DNA from 2 places in the Nisaea sediminum genome. Region 2 is predicted to be linked to the other one. Evidence: predicted binding sites of a transcription regulator. Region 2 holds the regulator's gene; the other holds the start of a gene.

Region 1 (8,198 bases), on a different contig from region 2:
GTGGTGTCTCCGATGACGAGCGGACCCTTGCCCGTCGGGCCGGAGCGGATCTTCACCTCGATCTCCGCGAGGGAAAGCAAGGGAACCGTATTCTGATCCCGCGTTTCCCAGATGAACGCCACGAACTCCGCCGCGATCGCCTTTGCCTTATCGGCGTCGCCATCCGTCGTCACCGTCACGGAGGGGCCGGCCTCAGCGAGATCGGACCAAGCGAAACCGGCGCAGAGACCGATTTCCAGTACGGAGGGATCGGTGTCCTTGATTTCCTTTGCCCGCGCCAGCGCCGCGACCATCGGGCCCTCTTGGGTCCGGCCGTGATTGAGACCGTCGAGCGTTGCTGCCCGGGCGACAACGGTCACCGGGCGGAGCTTGCCGTCCATCGCTTGTTGCAGCAGCGCGGCCGCCTCGATCGAGACCTCATACTGGTCGATATGCGGATAGGTCCGGTAGGGCACGATGAAATCGGCGAGTTCCCCCATCTCGTCGGTGACATTGGCGTGAAGATCGAGCGTCACCGCGATCGGAACGTCCTTGCCGAGCCGTTTGCGCAGCCGGGCAAGCAGGTCGCCTTCGGCGTCGAGACTGCTCTCCGTCACCATGGCGCCGTGCAGCGCCAGGATGACGCCGTCGACCGGACCGCTATCGAGGCCGGCAAGGACAGTGTTGCAAAGCTTTTCCCATGTCTCCGCCGTGGTCATGCCGCTCGGCGTCGCATGCGCGGCAACGGTCGGGATCAGGTCCCAACCGTATTTCTTCGCGGCGTCGATATGGGCGGCGATCTCCGTCGCCGTCCCGGACATGTGCTTCGCGATATCGTCGCCGAAATAGCACTGGCGGCGGAGATATGCATCAAGATTGGTCCGCAAGACACTGAAAGTATTGGTTTCGTGACTGATCTCGGCGGAGAGGACGCGGCGCTTCGTCATGATGTCACCAGCTCTTCGGCAGGGTGCCGTCGCCGATGTCCCAGAACAGGCCGGCGGTCAGCTGCAGACCCTCGCGCAGGATCGGTTTCAGGGCATGCTCGTTCGGTGCGTGTTGGGAGCATGAGGCATAGGAATGCGGAACCCAGATCGTGGGGAGACCGAGGGTTTCGCTGAAGACGTCGTTCGGCAGGGAACCGCCGAGGTTCGGCAGGATCGCGGTCTTCTTGTTGGTCGAGCGCTGGATCGAATTCGCCGCCCATTGCACCAGCGGGTGGTCCGGTTCCAGCCGGGTCGCCTTCATGTAGCCACGGTCGGCGTCCGAGACGGTGACCATCGGGAAGCCCTCGCGGTCGAGATGGCGGCGCAGGGCGGGAATGATGTCTTCCGGATCGGTGCCGACGACAAATCGCAGCTGGCCGCGGCAGGTCGCCCTTCCGGGGATCGCGTTCACCGGCTTGTCGGGCAGGCCGGCCGTGTAGGCCAGGATCTCGAAGCTGTTCCAGCCGATGACCCGCTCGATCGGGGTGAGGGACTCCTCGCCCCAGTTCGGATCGATCTGCGGTCCGTTCGCCTCGGCCTCGAGCTCGCATTCGGCGAGCGCGGCGCGGATCGCCGGGGTCAGGGTGGTCGGGCGCCATTCCGGCACGCGGATCTGGCCGCGCCGGTCGACGATGCTGGCGAGCGCGTGGGCGAGGATCACCGCCGGGTTGGCGAGCAGGCCGCCCCAGTTGCCGGAATGGTGTGCGCCTTCGCGAAGGTCGCAGGTGATGTCCATCGGATAGGCGCCGCGCGAGCCCATGAAGACGGTCGGATGATCGGCGCTGATGCGCGGGCCGTCGGAGGCGATCAGGAAGTCGGCCTTCAGCTTCGCCTTCTGCTGCTTCGCGAACTCCGCTAATCCCGGGGAGCCGGACTCCTCGCCGCTCTCGATCAGGATCTTCGAATTGAAGCCGAGCTTGCCGCGGGTCTTCAGGACCGCGTTGATGCCGGCGATATTGATGGAATGCTGGCCTTTGTTATCGACGATCCCGCGGCCGTAGAGCCGGTCCCCGACTTCGGTCAGCGTCCAGGGATCGCGCCCCTCGGCCCACTGGCCCTCCATGCCGCGCACCACGTCGCCATGTCCGTAGGTCAGTACGGTCGGCAGATTGTCTCCCTCGTGCCGGGTCGCGATCAGGAACGGACCGCCCTTGGGTGACGGGTTTTCAAACTGCTCGCAGACATAGCCCATCGGCTCCAGCGACGCGCGCATCTCGGCCATGTAGGCCTCCATCTCGGGCTTTCGCTCTTCGTAGAGCTGGCTCTCGGTGCGGATCGCCACGCGGCGGGTCAGATCCTTCACGAATTCACCGCTGTCGAAATAGTCTGCGGCGGCGGAGATGGCTTGTTCGCGGCTCACGGGGTAGCTCCTCGGGTTTCGGGCTTTGTAGGAAAATCAGTTCAGCGGCACGTCCGGCAGGGGAACGACCTCGATCCCCTTTGCCTCGAGCGCCTTGCGGACTGCGTTTGCGACGGCGGGGCCGGTCGGCTCGTCGCCATGGACGCAGATGGAATGGACTCTGACCGGAACCTCGACGCCGTCGGTCGAGCGGACCTTTCCGGTCTCGACCATCCGCAGGACATGCTCAACCGCTTGCCCGGGGTCGCGGATCATGGCGTCGTCGCGCTTGCGGCTGGTCAGGTTTCCCTGCGCGTCATATGTCCGGTCGGCGAAGACCTCGGAGGCGGTCGGTACGTCCAGCGTCTCGCCCGCCTTCAGCAGCTCGGAGCCGGTCGTCGCCAGCAGAATGATCGCCGGATCGACCGCCTTCGTCGCCCGCACGATCGCCTCGGCGAGGCCCTTGTCCTCGGAGGCCATGTTGTTGAGAGCTCCGTGCGGCTTCATGTGCGTGACCCTGAGACCGTGCATCGCCGCCATCGCCTGCAGTGCGCCGACCTGGTAGGCGATCATCGCCTCGACCTCGCGCAGGGCCATGGAGATGCGCCGCCGTCCGAAGCCCCAGAGGTCGTTGAAGCCCGGATGTGCGCCGATCGAGACGCCCTCGGCCTTCGCAGCGGCGCAGACCCGGTCCATGACATTCGCATCGCCGCCGTGAAAGCCGCAGGCGACGTTGGCGGAGCGCACGATCTTCAGCATCGCGGCATCGTCGCCGATGTCGTAGGCGCCGAATCCTTCCGCCATATCGGCGTTCAGATTAACTTTGGTCATGGGTCGCTCACGTGGCTATTGTCGGGAAGTGCGCTGGCACCCTCCCGAACGGAACTCGATGAGTGTCCGAGACTAGCGCCATTTCCTTCGCCCGGTCCATGTCCTGAACAGAACCATTGTCATGTCGGAACCTGTTTTTCTTCCCGCCGGTGACACGGCGCTCGTGGTGCAGTTCGGTGAAGCGGTCGATGCCGCCGTCAACCGCCGTGTCCGTCATCTTGCCGCAAAACTGCGCGAGTCCGGAGCGAAAGGGATTGTGGACATCGTTCCGACGATTCGCTCGCTGATGGTGCATTACGATCCGCTGGAGACCGGTTCGGCTGCGCTTCGCGCCGCTATTTCGGAACTGTTGCATCATGAGCATGACGAGGAGGATGCCTACCGGCTCTGGACGATTCCGGTCTGCTACGAGGGGCGTTGCGCGCCGGACCTCGAAAACGTCGCTCGGGAGATGAAGCTCGATACCGGCGAGGTGGTGCGCCGTCATGCGGCCGAACCGCTCGAGGTCTTCATGATGGGGTTCCTGCCCGGATTTCCGTATCTGGGGCTGCTGCCGGAAGAATTCGACATTCCGCGCCTCTTTGAGCCGCGTGTGAAGGTTCCGGCGCGCTCGATCTCCGTCGCCGTGCGCCAGACGACGGTCTATACGGTCGAATGTCCGGGCGGATGGCATCTCATTGGGCAGACGCCGGTCGAGTTCTTCGAGCCCGAGAGGTCGGAACCGATCCTCGTGGCCGCCGGCGACCGGATCCGTTTCGAACCGGTGCCCCTTCGGGAATATGAGAGCATTCGAAAAGCGGTCGAGGCGGACGATTACAAACCGGCCTCCGAGGAAATCGTGCCATGAACGGTTTCAGGGTTATCCAAGCCGGTTTCGCACCGACATTGCAGGATTTCGGCCGTCCTGCATTCCAGAATCGCGGCGTGCCCGTATCCGGCGCGCTCGATCCGGTGTCGCTTCGTATCGGCAACGCGTTGGTCGGCAACGATGGCGGGATGGCGGCGATCGAATTCCGGCTGGTCGGTCCGACGCTGGAAGTGACGGTCGAGAGCGTGCGCGTGGCATTGACTGGGACCCGGGCCGAACTCATCGTCGAAGCCAGCGAACGGGTGACGCTTCCATCCTATCAGAGCGTCACGCTCCGTCGCGGACAGCGTCTCTCGGTCGCGCCGGTTTCCGACAGCGGCGTCGCCTATCTTTGCGTTGAGGGCGGGTTTGACCTGCCCGCCGTGTTCGACAGTCTTTCGACCTACGGGCGCTCGCGTATCGGCGGTTTTCATGGCCGGGCGCTGAAGGATGGGGACGAGCTGCCGCTCCGGCTCTCGGAGGCCGAGGAGCGTGGCGAACTCCGGCTGGAGCGCCCGGCCTATCTCGAGGAGACCGGTCCGGTCCGCGTCGTCCTCGGCCCGCAGCGGGACTATTTCAGCGAGGCGAGCACGGCGGCGTTTTTCGAGACGGAATATAAAATAAGCCGCGAGGCCGACCGGATGGGGATGCGGCTGGAAGGTCCGGCGCTGGAGCATGCGCGCGGCTACAACATCACCTCAGACGGGATCGTGACGGGGGCGGTCCAGGTGCCGGGCAACGGCATGCCGATCATCCTGCTTGCCGACCATCAGACGACCGGCGGTTATCCGAAGATCGGCACGGTGATTTCCGCTGACATTCCGCGTCTCGGACGGATGAAGCCGGGCGACAGGCTCTCTTTCAGGGAAATCGATGTGGAAGGCGCGGAGGGCGCGCGGCGTGAGCAGGAGAAGGCGATCCAGAAACTGCTCGCGTCACTGACGCCGGCGGCGGCCTGGCTCGACGAGGCCGCACTCTATCGCGAAAACCTGATCAGCGGCGTCGTCCAGGACAGCGACGCGCTCTAGGCGGCGCGTTCGAAACGATAGGTCCCGTCGTCGCCGAGCTCCCGCCGGACCTCGCCGTCCTGCATCAGCAGATGGAGATGTGCCAGGGTCTCGCCGATGGCGAAGCGGGTCTGGTGCAGATCCAGTTCGCGGGTGAAGAGCGCGCGCATGATCTCCGCCGCCGAGCCGGGGCGGGCGCAGGCGGCCGCGGCTTCTTCCAGCCGCTGATCGTGATGGCTTCTCAGGGCGCCGATCCGGAAATTGATGCCCCGGTAAGGGCCGTCATGGCCGGGCAGGACCAGCATCTCGTCAGCGCTGCCTTCCATGCGGGCAAGGAAATTCAGGAAGTCCTGCAGCGGGTTCGCATCCGGTTCGGTCCACCAGACGGCGATGATCGGCGTGATCCGGGGCAGCAGGAGATCGCCGCCGAGCATGATGTTGTCCGTCTGGGAATAGAGGCAGACATGGTCCGGCGAGTGGCCGGCGCCGAAATAAGGCTTCCAGACCCGTCCACCGATTTTCAGCAATGTGTCCGGGCCGATCCGGTTGAACGAGGGCGGGATGGGGGAAACGAGCTTGCGGTACTCATTGCCGATTTTCCGCATCTCGCCGCTGGCCTCGCCGAGGCCGAGCCGGCCATAGAAACCGACCATCTGGTCGACGAAATCATCCGAGGTATCGAGGTAATAGGCCCTTGCGTTGAGCCATTCCGTCCGGCTCATCCAGAGCGGGGCGCCGGTCCGGTCCTGGAGCCAGCCCGCGAGGCCGACATGGTCGGGATGAAAATGGGTGCCGACGATGGCCTGCACCGGGTCGTTGCCGATCACGTCCTCGAGGATCCGTGTCCAGGCGGTCCGGCAGTTCTCGGAGTTCAGGCCGCAATCGACAATGACCCACCCAGCATCGTCTTCCAGCAGGTAGAGATTCACATGGTCGAGCGAAAAGGGCAGTGGCAGCCGCAGCCAGTGGATGCCCGGCGCCACCTGGAGGAGCTTGCCGTCTTCGGGGCGGCGGTCGCCCATCACATAATCGAGTGCTTCTGTCATGGTCCGGAGATTAGTTTGGGTCTGAAATATCCGAAAGTGCCGAATGCGCACGATTTCGCCGCCGAATTCGTCGGGGTGCGCGCAGCATGCGTCCGCAGGCACATGTGACAGCTAGATGAAAAGACGGAAGAAACCGCCGCAGGGGCTCGCCTCCGCCCTTTGGACCGGCTACTAGAGGAGGGGTGTATCCTACCGCGTGAGCAATCCCGATGAAGAACGAGACCGGAATCCTCTGGCTGGTCGTCGGCCCGTCCGGCGCCGGCAAGGACAGCCTGCTGGAAGGCGCCAAGGAGCGCCTGATAGATAGCCAGGCCCATGTCTTCGTGCGAAGAGAGATCACCCGTCCGGCAGAGGCCGGAGGAGAGGACCACATCCCGGTTTCCGTCGAGGATTTCGAGGCGCGGAGGTCTGCCGGCGCCTATGCCCTGAGCTGGGGCGCGCACGGGCTTTTCTATGGCATTCCGGTCGCGTTGGAGGATGACCTGGCCCGGGGCGCGCATGTCATCGTGAATGTCTCGCGCTCGGTGATCGAGGAGGCGCGTGCGCGGTATGACGATGTCCGTGTGATCGACATCAAGGTACCCCGGACAATTCTCGAAGCGCGGCTCAGAAATCGCGGGCGGGAGAGCGAGGAAGATATTCAGAAACGGCTGGAGCGCGCCGAGGCATTCGCGCTCGAAGGCCCCGGTGTGGTGAAATTCCGCAACGACCGGCCGCTCGCTGAATCGATCGAGGCTTTTGCGGCGCTTTTCACGCGATAAGAGGCGGTCGGTAAATTCCGACGAAAGAATCGTTTTTTAACGATATTTGGCGAGGAACTCCGCGGCGGAGAGAGCACGGAAGTCACCCATGCGTTCGGCCAGCAATTCGTGCGGCCAATCCCACCAGGCGAGTTCCATGAGGCCTTCGGCGGTGGCTTCGTCGACCCGCCGCTTGATCTCCTTCGACGGGACGCCGCCGACGATCGTATAGGGGGCAACGTCCTTGCTGACGACGGCGCCAGCCGCAATCACCGCGCCTGTGCCGACATTCACGCCCGCGAGCACAGTCGCGCCGTGACCGATCCAGACATCGTGTCCGATCGTGCAATGATGCTGGCGTCGCCAGTCGAAGAACGCGACATCGTCCGGCCCCATGTCATAGGCGGCGCTGCGGTAGAGGAAATGATGCTGCGAGGCGCGCCAGCTCGGATGGTTGCCGGGATTGATCCGAGTATGCGAGGCGATCGAGCAGAATTTTCCTATTGTCGTGTAGATGACGTCGCTGTCATTGACGACATAGGAGTAATCCCCGAGCTCGCTCTCGATGAAGGAGGTGCGGGCGCCAATTTCGGTCCAGGAGCCGAGCTCCGAGTCCCGCACCTCTGCGGTTTCGTGCACGCTCGGCATCGGGGAGAGCTTCTTCTGTCCCATCTCACTTACTCGCTTCTGAAAGACTTATTTAGGCGACCCGGATGCCGGAGCGCATGACCTTGCGGATGATCGGCGTGCCGTCCTTCGCCCGGCGGACGCGGATCAGATCGGCGCGTTTGCCCGGTGCGATCTCGCCGCGGTCGTCGAGCCCGACCATCCGGGCTGGATTGCGCGTGACCGTTGCCAGCGCTTCGGGCAAGGGCAGGCCGTGCCACTCGTGCAGCAGGAAGGCGCCGTGCAACAGGCTTGCCGGCACGTAATCGGAGGAAAGCGCGTCGAGCACGCCGGCCTCCGCCAGTTCTCCGGCCGACACGTTTCCGGAATGGGAGCCTCCGCGCACCACGTTCGGTCCGCCCATGATATTGGCCAAGCCCTTCTTGCGGGCATGGATTGCCGCTTCGAGCGAGGTCGGGAATTCGCTGATGGTGAGGCCGAGTTCGTGCGCCTCGTCAACATGCTCCGCTGTCGCATCGTCGTGGCTCGCGGTGATGATGCCGCGTTCGGCGCAGGCGGCGGCGATGATCCTTCGGTGCTTGTCGCAATAGAGCACCTGGTTCTTCTTGCGGTCCTCGACCATGGCGTCGAACTCGGCGTCGCTCATGGCGTGCTTGCCGGTGTAGTAGATCTTCAGTTTTTCGATATCGACAAACTGGCGCTGGCCCGGCGTATGGTCCATCAGGGAAACCAGCCGTACCAGCGGGTCGTCCTTGAACGGCTCGAACAGCTCGACCGCGCGCGGATTGCCGACCTC
Region 2 (8,198 bases):
CAAAGTCGACGCCCCGTCGGGCACGGCGCTTGGTCTCGGCAAGGCGGCCGCCGCGGGCCGCGGCGTGACGCTTGAGGAGAAGGGCGTGCTATCCCGCGAAGGCGTCACCGGGCCGCGTGAATCCGGGCAGATCGGTTTCGCGACCCTGCGCGGCGGCGACGTCGTCGGCGATCATACGGTCATTTTCGCCGGGCCCAACGAACGCATCGAGCTGACCCACAAGGCCGCCAGCCGGGAAATTTTCGCTTCCGGCGCGGTGCGTGCCGCGATCTGGGCGGCGGGGCGAGAGCCGGGGCTCTACGCGATGCCGGACGTGCTCGGCCTCTAGACGGCAGGGAAGCGGTCAGGCCGGGCGGAGACCGGCGAGGGCGGCGCGCAGACTGTCTGCGAGTTCGGATTTCTCCGGCGGGGACAGGAACGCGCCGACTTCGAGCGTGCGGCCGTGGCTGCGGAGAATGAGCCGGTTCTGGCCGCTCCGCTCCTCCTCGATCAGCACATTCAGCCAGTAGGGCTGCAGCTCCTCGGCGAGCACGCGGCGTCCGCGCACGAAACGCTCCACGGAGAGTGCGCTGGCGGTGAGCTTCAGGATCTCGTAACGCCGTGCGTCGCGGTAGCTGAGACGGAAGGCGACATAGATAAGCAGCACGTCGAGCCCTAGGAAACCGACCACGGGCCAGGCGCCGGCAATCCAGAACAGAATACCGACCGCGGTGCTGCAGCCGGCAATCGCGAGCATCAGGATGAGGAAACCGCTGGGCGAAAGACTCCTGTGCGGATAGAGCACGGCGTCGAAGACCGGCTCGTCCCGTCCCGCCGGCGCTGAATCGTCGAATTTGTCCATTTCTCGCGCCCGGCTCTGTTGCATGGCGATTCCCGAAGGCTCTAACCTGTGGCCGCCGCGCCGGAATGACAAGAGCCAAGCAGGGCGCGGCGTTTGCGCGCAGGAGAGTACCGGACCCATGGCCAAACGGATGACGAACGCGGCGGTCGACGCCTTTTTTCAGCGCCTGAGCGACCGCGATCCCGAGCCCGTGGGCGAACTGAACTACGTCAACCCCTACACGCTGCTCGTTGCCGTTGTGCTGTCCGCCCAGGCGACCGATGTCGGGGTGAACAAGGCGACGGGCCCGCTCTTCAAGGTTGCCGACACGCCGGAGAAGATGGTCGCGCTCGGACTGGAGACGGTCCGCGACTACATCAAGACGATCGGCTTGTTCAATTCGAAGGCCAAGAACGTCATTGCGCTCTCGGAAATCCTGATCCGCGAGCATGGCAGCCAGGTCCCAGAGGACCGGGAGACCCTGGAGAAGCTCCCCGGTGTCGGTCGCAAGACCGCGAATGTGGTGCTCAACATCGCCTTCGGTCAGCCGACCATCGCCGTCGACACCCACCTCTTCCGCGTCGCCAACCGGACCGGCATGGCGACGGGAAAGACTCCGCTTGCCGTGGAAACGGCGCTGGAGAAACGGATCCCGGAAAAATGGCTACTGCACGCGCATCACTGGCTGATCCTGCACGGCCGTTATATCTGCAAGGCGCGCAAGCCGAATTGTCCGGTCTGTCCGGTCAGCGATCTCTGCAATTTCAAGGACAAGACGGTTGAGCCGGCGTGAGGGCGAACGGGGTTCAGTTCCGCGCGGAGCGCGATATGCCCTGGCGCAGCAGAGTGACGAAACACTCGTCCCGGGCCACTTCCTGTTCGCGGCGGGAGCGGAATTCGTAATAGGTGACCGCGAGGCTCTGGCCGATTTCATAGAGGAAGAGATCGAGGACGCAGGCCTCGGTCCTGTATTGCCAGACCTCCGCGGACATGTCCCGGCGCACGAAGGCCGGTTCGCCGAGGATCGCCGAGAGATCGCGGCGCCGCAGGTCGAGCAGCCGGCTCGGGTCCCGCTCGGCCGCGCTGAAACCGGGCGGGAGCTGTGCCGTCGTTTCCGTCCCCGCGCGGCGCACCGGTTCGGTCACCGGCGCGACCTCGTCGGCCTTGGTGACTTCGGTCGGTGCGCTGACCGCGGCGGCGCGGCCCGCATCGCCGGTCTTCTGGACCTCGCTGCCGCAGGCGTGCAATGCGATCGCGATCAGGACGCTCAGGATTAGACGCACGATAAAATCAGTCTCCGCGGCGGCAGGTCACGAACTCGCGTCGTCCTTGTAGACCGTGATGGTGCCGTCGATCTCGCCGCCGAGTTCGACTTCCAGACGGCCGAAACGCACGGTGCCCTTCACGTGACCGGTGCCCCGGACGCGCAGTGTATCGCGGACCACCAGCGTGCCCTCGAAATGTCCGCCGATCACCGCTTCGTCGATGATGACCTTGCCCTTGAAGCGGCCGGTCTCCGTCACTTCGAGATGGCGGCTGTTTTCCAGCGTGGCGTCTACATTGCCTTCGACGACGAGAGAGTCGCAGGCGGTGATCTCGCCGGTCAGCGAAATCTCCGGTCCGACCGTCAGCTTCTTGGCCTCGCCGCCGCGCGGGGGCGTACCGCGCCGGCTGGGTGCGCCCGGAAGATCGAGTGTCCGCCGCGGGATTTCCGGGACGTAACCGGATGAGGAAGGTTTGCTCGGCTGCATTTTGGACTCCCCGTCCGGCTTGTCTGATTTGACCTCAGTGAAGGACGGCGCCGCCGGTTCCAAGCGGTCCTCCGCACGAGGCTCCCGTGCACTCACGCCGGGAGTGATTTCTCCGCCGCTGCCCGTGGTAGCCCCGGAGCCGGATTTTTTACGCCGAAACATCAGATCGTCAACTCATATGTGATGATTGGATTTCGCGGTCATCGACCTTAATACTCAAAGACTTATTATCATTTCTTCATGTCGTTCCGCAAGTATTCGAAGCGATGCAGCATAAAAGCGGTCGCAATGACCGGGCCGGCGAGGTTCAGGACGGGGATCGTCATGATCGCTGCGATCAGCACGCCGCTGAGGAAAACCGACCCTGATTTCTGCTTTCGCAGGGCTTTCGCCTCCGCCGGTTCCATGCGGCGCAGGGCCACCATCTCGAAGAATTCCCGGCCGAGCAGATAGCCGTTTGCCCCGTAGAAAAGCACAAGGTTGATGCCGGGGAGCAGATAGAACGGCAGCAGCACGAGGTTCACGAGGATGGTGATCCCGAGGAAGCGCAAGCCTTCGAGAATGGCTTCGCTGATCGGCTGGGGCCGTGCGGGGCCGAGATTCGGATAGTGCCGGGCTTCGACGGCCTTCGATACGGAGTCCAGAAACAGGCTCGAAATTGCGTTCGAGGCACCGGGGAAGAAGAGGAGGCCGAGCACGATCACCACCAGACTTCCAACCCAGGCGAGGAGATCGTCGACCCAGCTGCCGAAATAGGCAATGAGGTCCAGCAGGTACCAAGCCGCGACGCCGAGCAACAGGATGGTCGCGAGCGAGCCGATGACGCTGAGGATGATCGGATTGCGCAGTTTCGGATCGGAAAGCTGGCCGAGTGTGGCCGTCAGGGCAGAAAACATCGATCCTCTCTTCTCTTTGGTCCGTCCCGCAACGGATTAGATGGGACTTCATCAGCCGGGACCAAGCATTTCGTGCCCCTAAGAGCACAGTGCTCCGGCGAGTACAAGGCCTGTCGGGCGAAGCGTCTTCCAATGCCATCGCCGCTCCAGTACCTTGTCGCCCGAATTCGGCGGACCGCAGTTCCGCGATCCAGTCCCTCACCTTGCTTCCGGGAGCCGCCCGCGTATGTCAGCCAAGACCATCGACGTTACCTGCATCGGAAACGCCATCGTAGATGTCATCGCCCGAGCCGATGACAGCTTTCTCTCGGAGAACGGGATCGAGAAGGGCGCGATGAACCTGATCGACGCGGAGCGCGCCGAGAGCCTCTACGACAAGATGGGGCCGGGGATCGAAATGTCCGGCGGATCGGCGGGAAACACCGCTGCCGGGATTGCCGCCCTGGGCGGCGCTGCGGCCTATATCGGCAAGGTCCATGACGACACGCTCGGCAAGGTATTTCGTCATGACATTACGGCGATGGGCGTCCGCTTCGACACGCCGCCGACGCTCGACGGCCCGCCGACGGCGCGCAGCCTCATCATGGTGACACCGGACGCCCAGCGCAGCATGAACACCTTCCTCGGGGCCTGCGTGCAGCTCGGCCCGCAGGATATCGACGGCGACCGGATCGCCGCCAGCAAGGTGGTCTATCTCGAAGGCTATCTGTTCGATCCGCCGGAAGCGAAGAAGGCCTTCATTGAGGCGGCGAAAAGGACCCATGCGAGCGGCGGCAAGGTCGCGCTGACCCTGTCCGATCCGTTCTGCGTCGATCGGCACCGCGACGCCTTCCTGGAACTGGTGGACCATCATATCGACATTCTGTTCGCGAACGAGCAGGAGCTGCTGTCGCTCTACCAGACGGACAATTTCGACGACGCTTTGCAGAAGCTGCGCTGGAGCTGCGAGTCCGCCGGCGTGACGCGCGGGGCGAAAGGTTCGCTCGTGCTGCACAAGGACGAGGTGCATGTGATCGATGCGGAGCCGATCGAAAAGGTGGTCGACACTACAGGTGCCGGCGATCTCTATGCGTCGGGCTTCCTCTACGGCTACACCCAGGGCATGACGCCGGCCGACTGGGGCCGGGCCGGCAGCGTCGCCGCCGCCGAAGTGATCTCGCATTACGGCGCGCGGCCCGAAGCGGATCTCAAAGACCTGCTGGCGGCCCGGCTTGCTTGAGACCGCGCGCGGCATCCGTGACTGGGCGGTCGAGACGGCGGCGCTTTATCTGAAACGCCGTGTCCTGGTCGTCCTGCTTCTCGGCTTCTCAAGCGGGCTTCCGCTGCTGCTTTCCTTTTCGACTCTCAGCGCCTGGATGCGGGAGTCGGGCGTCGATTTGACGACCATCGGCGTCTTCGCGCTGGTCGGGACGCCCTTCACGCTGAAATTCCTCTGGGCGCCGCTGATGGACCGGCTCGCGGTCCCGCTGCTTGGCCGGTTGCTCGGGCGGCGCCGGGCCTGGTTGCTGACGACACAGCTTCTGTTGATGTCGGCGATTGTGCTCATGGGCGCGACCGACCCGGTGGCAACACCCTGGCTGATGGCGCTCTTCGCGGTCGTCGTCAGCTTTTGCGCCGCAAGTCAGGACATCGTCGTTGACGCCTATCGAATCGAATCTCTCAGCGAGGACGAGCAGGGCGCGGGGGCGGCCGCCTATACGCTCGGCTACCGTGTCGGCATGCTCGCCGCCGGAGCGGGCGCGCTGATCGTCGCGGACCAGGCCGGCTGGTTCACCGCCTATCTTGCGATGGCCGGGTTGGTTCTGGTCGGGATTTTCACCGTGCTATCCAGCCCGGAGCCGGAAACCGGTGTCCCGGAACCGAAGGCGAATACCCCGGCAGAGTGGCTGCGGAGCGCCGTCTACGAGCCGTTCGCGGAGTTTCTGACCCGGCGTGGCGCGCTGCTGATCCTCGCCTTCATCCTGCTCTACAAGCTCGGGGACGCCTTTCTCGGGACACTCACGAACCCTTTCTATATCGATCTCGGCTTCAGCAAGACCGAGATCGCCGAAGTCACGAAGCTGTTCGGATTGGTGGCGCTGCTGGTCGGGCTGTTCGCCGGTGGCGCGCTGGTGAAGCGCCTCGGTCTGCTCAAAGCGCTGCTGGTCTCCGGCGTGCTGCAAGCGGCGTCCAACCTCATCTTCGTCGCCCAGGCGCTGGCCGGGCACGATGTCTGGATGCTGACCGTGACGATCGGCGTGGAGAATTTCACCGGCGGGATGGGGACGGCGGCGTTCGTCGCCTATCTCTCGAGCCTGACCAATGTCGCCTTCACGGCGACGCAGTACGCGCTGCTCTCGTCCTTCATGGCGTTCGGACGCACGGTGCTGAGCTCCGGTGCGGGCGCGGTCACGGACCATATCGGCTGGATCGGCTTCTTCATCGCCTCGACGGCGATCGCCGTGCCGGGGCTGATCCTGCTTCTGGTGCTGATGCGGATGTTCCCGCCGGAGAAGACCGGCGGGGCCCAGGCATTGGACTGATTAGCCGGCGGACTGATCAGGCGGCGGCGCTCGGTCGGTCGAGCGCGTAGCCTGCCGACCGCACGGTGCGGATCAGATCGGATTCGGTATCGATGTTGATCGCCTTGCGCAGACGGCGGATATGCACGTCCACGGTGCGCGGTTCGACATAGATATCCGGTCCCCAGACCCGGTCGAGCAGCTGCTCGCGGGAGAACACCCGCCCCGGATGCTCGAGGAAATAGCGCAGCAGCCGGAACTCGGTCGGGCCGAGATGGATCTCGCGCTCGTTCCGGCGCACCTTGTGGGCGGCCAGGTCCATTTCCAGATCCTCGAACTGCAGCGTTTCCGCGTCGCTTGCGGGGCGCGTCCGGCGCAGGACCGCGCGGATGCGGGCGATCAGCTCGCTCGGGCTGAACGGTTTTGTGATGTAGTCGTCGGCACCGGCATTGAGGCCGCGGATGCGGTCCCCCTCGTCGCCGCGGGCGGTCAGCATGATGACCGGGATGGCCTTGGTCTCGGGCGTGCGGCGGAGCCGGCGGCAGACCTCGACGCCGGAGAGCAGCGGCAGCATCCAGTCGAGCAGGATCAGGTCGGGGTTCTTTTCCATCGCGAGAAGCATCGCTTCCTCGCCGTCACCGGCCTCCAGGACCTCGAAGCCTTCCCGTTCCAGATTGTAGCGCAGGAGGGTGACGATCGGCGCCTCGTCCTCCACCACCAGGATCTTCTGACTCATCATATTCATCGGACTTCTACTCTCGATTTCAACGCTTACTCAGGCATTTCGACGACGTAGCTGGCGTCCTCGCCTTTCGGGCGATCCGCTTCCATTTTCTTTCCCTTGATCTGGAAGTGCACGGTCTCGGCGATGTTGGTCGCGTGATCGCCCATCCGCTCCAGGTTCTTGGCAATGAAGAGAAGGTGAGTCGATGCCGTGATGTTGCGCGGATCCTCCATCATGTAGGTCAGGAGTTCGCGGAACAGGCTGGTATAGAGCTCGTCGATGTCCTCGTCCCGGTGCCAGGCGGCGACGGCGAGCTCGAGATCGTCATCGGCATAGGCGTCCAGAACGTCCTTGATCAGCGACTTCACCAGGCTGCCGATCCGCACGATGCCGTTGGCCGGCGGAATTTCCGGCAGGCCGCTGAGCACGATCGCCCGCTTGCCGATATTGGCGGCATAGTCGCCGATCCGTTCCAGGTCGCTGACGATCTTGAGGCTGGCAACGACGGTTCGAAGATCGCCGCCGAGCGGCTGGCGCAGCGCGAGCAGGCGGAGACTCATCGCCTCGATCTCGGCCTCGAGCGCGTCGATCCGGCCGTCCGCTTCGCGCACCTTCTGCGCCAGCGCCTGATCGCGGCGATGCACGGCGCGGACTGCGGACTCACACTGCGCTTCGACCAACCCACCCATCTGGGCGATCTTGGCTTTCAGGGTATCGAGATCCTCGTCGAAGGAGCGGACAATGTGGTCGTTCATCGGCATCTGTGTGCTCTCAATGGCCCGGATCAGCCGAACCGCCCGGTGATGTATCCCTGGGTGCGGGAATCCGTCGGATTGGTGAAGATCTGCTCGGTATCGCCGACCTCGACCAGCTCGCCCAGATGGAAAAAGGCGGTGCGCTGGGAGACGCGGGCGGCCTGCTGCATGGAGTGAGTGACGATCACGATGGTGAAGTTCTCGCGCAGCTCGTCGATCAGCTCCTCGATCTTCGCCGTCGCGATCGGATCGAGCGCCGAGCAGGGCTCGTCCATCAGGATCACTTCCGGGTTGACCGCGATCGCGCGGGCGATGCAGAGCCGCTGTTGCTGTCCGCCGGAGAGACCGGTGCCGGGTTCCAGCAGGCGGTCCTTCACCTCCTCCCAGAGGCCGGCCTTGGTCAGGCTGGTCTCGACGATCTCGTCGATCTCGGCCTTGCTCGCGGCCGTGCCGTGGATGCGCGGGCCGTAGGCGATGTTGTCATAGATCGATTTCGGGAACGGGTTCGGCTTCTGGAACACCATGCCGACCCGGGCGCGAAGCTGCACCGGATCGAGGTCAGAGCTGTAGATGTCCTCGTCGTCGAGGGTGATCTTGCCTTCGACCCGGCAGATGTCGATGACGTCGTTCATCCGGTTGAGGCAGCGCAGGAAGGTGGACTTGCCGCAGCCGGACGGACCGATCAGTGCCGTCACCTCGTTCGGCTTGATCTCAAGATCGACATCCATCAGCGCCTGCTTTTCGCCGTAGA

Evidence for each region. The regulator PhoB, encoded in region 2, activates phosphate uptake and scavenging genes when phosphate is short. The targets are predictions, from matches to a motif close to TNTCATAAAACTGTCA.
Region 1: phnN (phosphonate metabolism protein/1,5-bisphosphokinase (PRPP-forming) PhnN) is a predicted target of PhoB. The motif match lies at 6,141-6,156, and genes of this name have one in related genera.

What each region holds. Positions count from the first base shown of each region.
Region 1 covers NZ_JACZCQ010000002.1:224,769-232,966, reverse strand. The annotation lists gene IG122_RS04635 (M81 family metallopeptidase) at 1-926, opposite strand, end outside; gene IG122_RS04630 (M20 family metallopeptidase) at 931-2,325, opposite strand; gene IG122_RS04625 (LamB/YcsF family protein) at 2,362-3,135, opposite strand; gene pxpB (5-oxoprolinase subunit PxpB) at 3,257-3,982, shown strand; gene IG122_RS04615 (5-oxoprolinase subunit C family protein) at 3,979-5,010, shown strand; gene IG122_RS04610 (MBL fold metallo-hydrolase) at 5,007-6,035, opposite strand; gene phnN (phosphonate metabolism protein/1,5-bisphosphokinase (PRPP-forming) PhnN) at 6,245-6,796, shown strand; gene IG122_RS04600 (LbetaH domain-containing protein) at 6,833-7,447, opposite strand; gene IG122_RS04595 (alpha-D-ribose 1-methylphosphonate 5-triphosphate diphosphatase) at 7,476-8,198, opposite strand, start outside.
Region 2 covers NZ_JACZCQ010000006.1:596,324-604,521, reverse strand. The annotation lists gene dapB (4-hydroxy-tetrahydrodipicolinate reductase) at 1-328, shown strand, start outside; gene IG122_RS14865 (DUF2244 domain-containing protein) at 344-841, opposite strand; gene nth (endonuclease III) at 972-1,613, shown strand; gene IG122_RS14855 (hypothetical protein) at 1,627-2,103, opposite strand; gene IG122_RS14850 (bactofilin family protein) at 2,131-2,571, opposite strand; gene IG122_RS14845 (EI24 domain-containing protein) at 2,802-3,467, opposite strand; gene IG122_RS14840 (adenosine kinase) at 3,694-4,686, shown strand; gene IG122_RS14835 (AmpG family muropeptide MFS transporter) at 4,679-5,989, shown strand; gene phoB (phosphate regulon transcriptional regulator PhoB) at 6,006-6,704, opposite strand; gene phoU (phosphate signaling complex protein PhoU) at 6,740-7,447, opposite strand; gene pstB (phosphate ABC transporter ATP-binding protein PstB) at 7,477-8,198, opposite strand, start outside.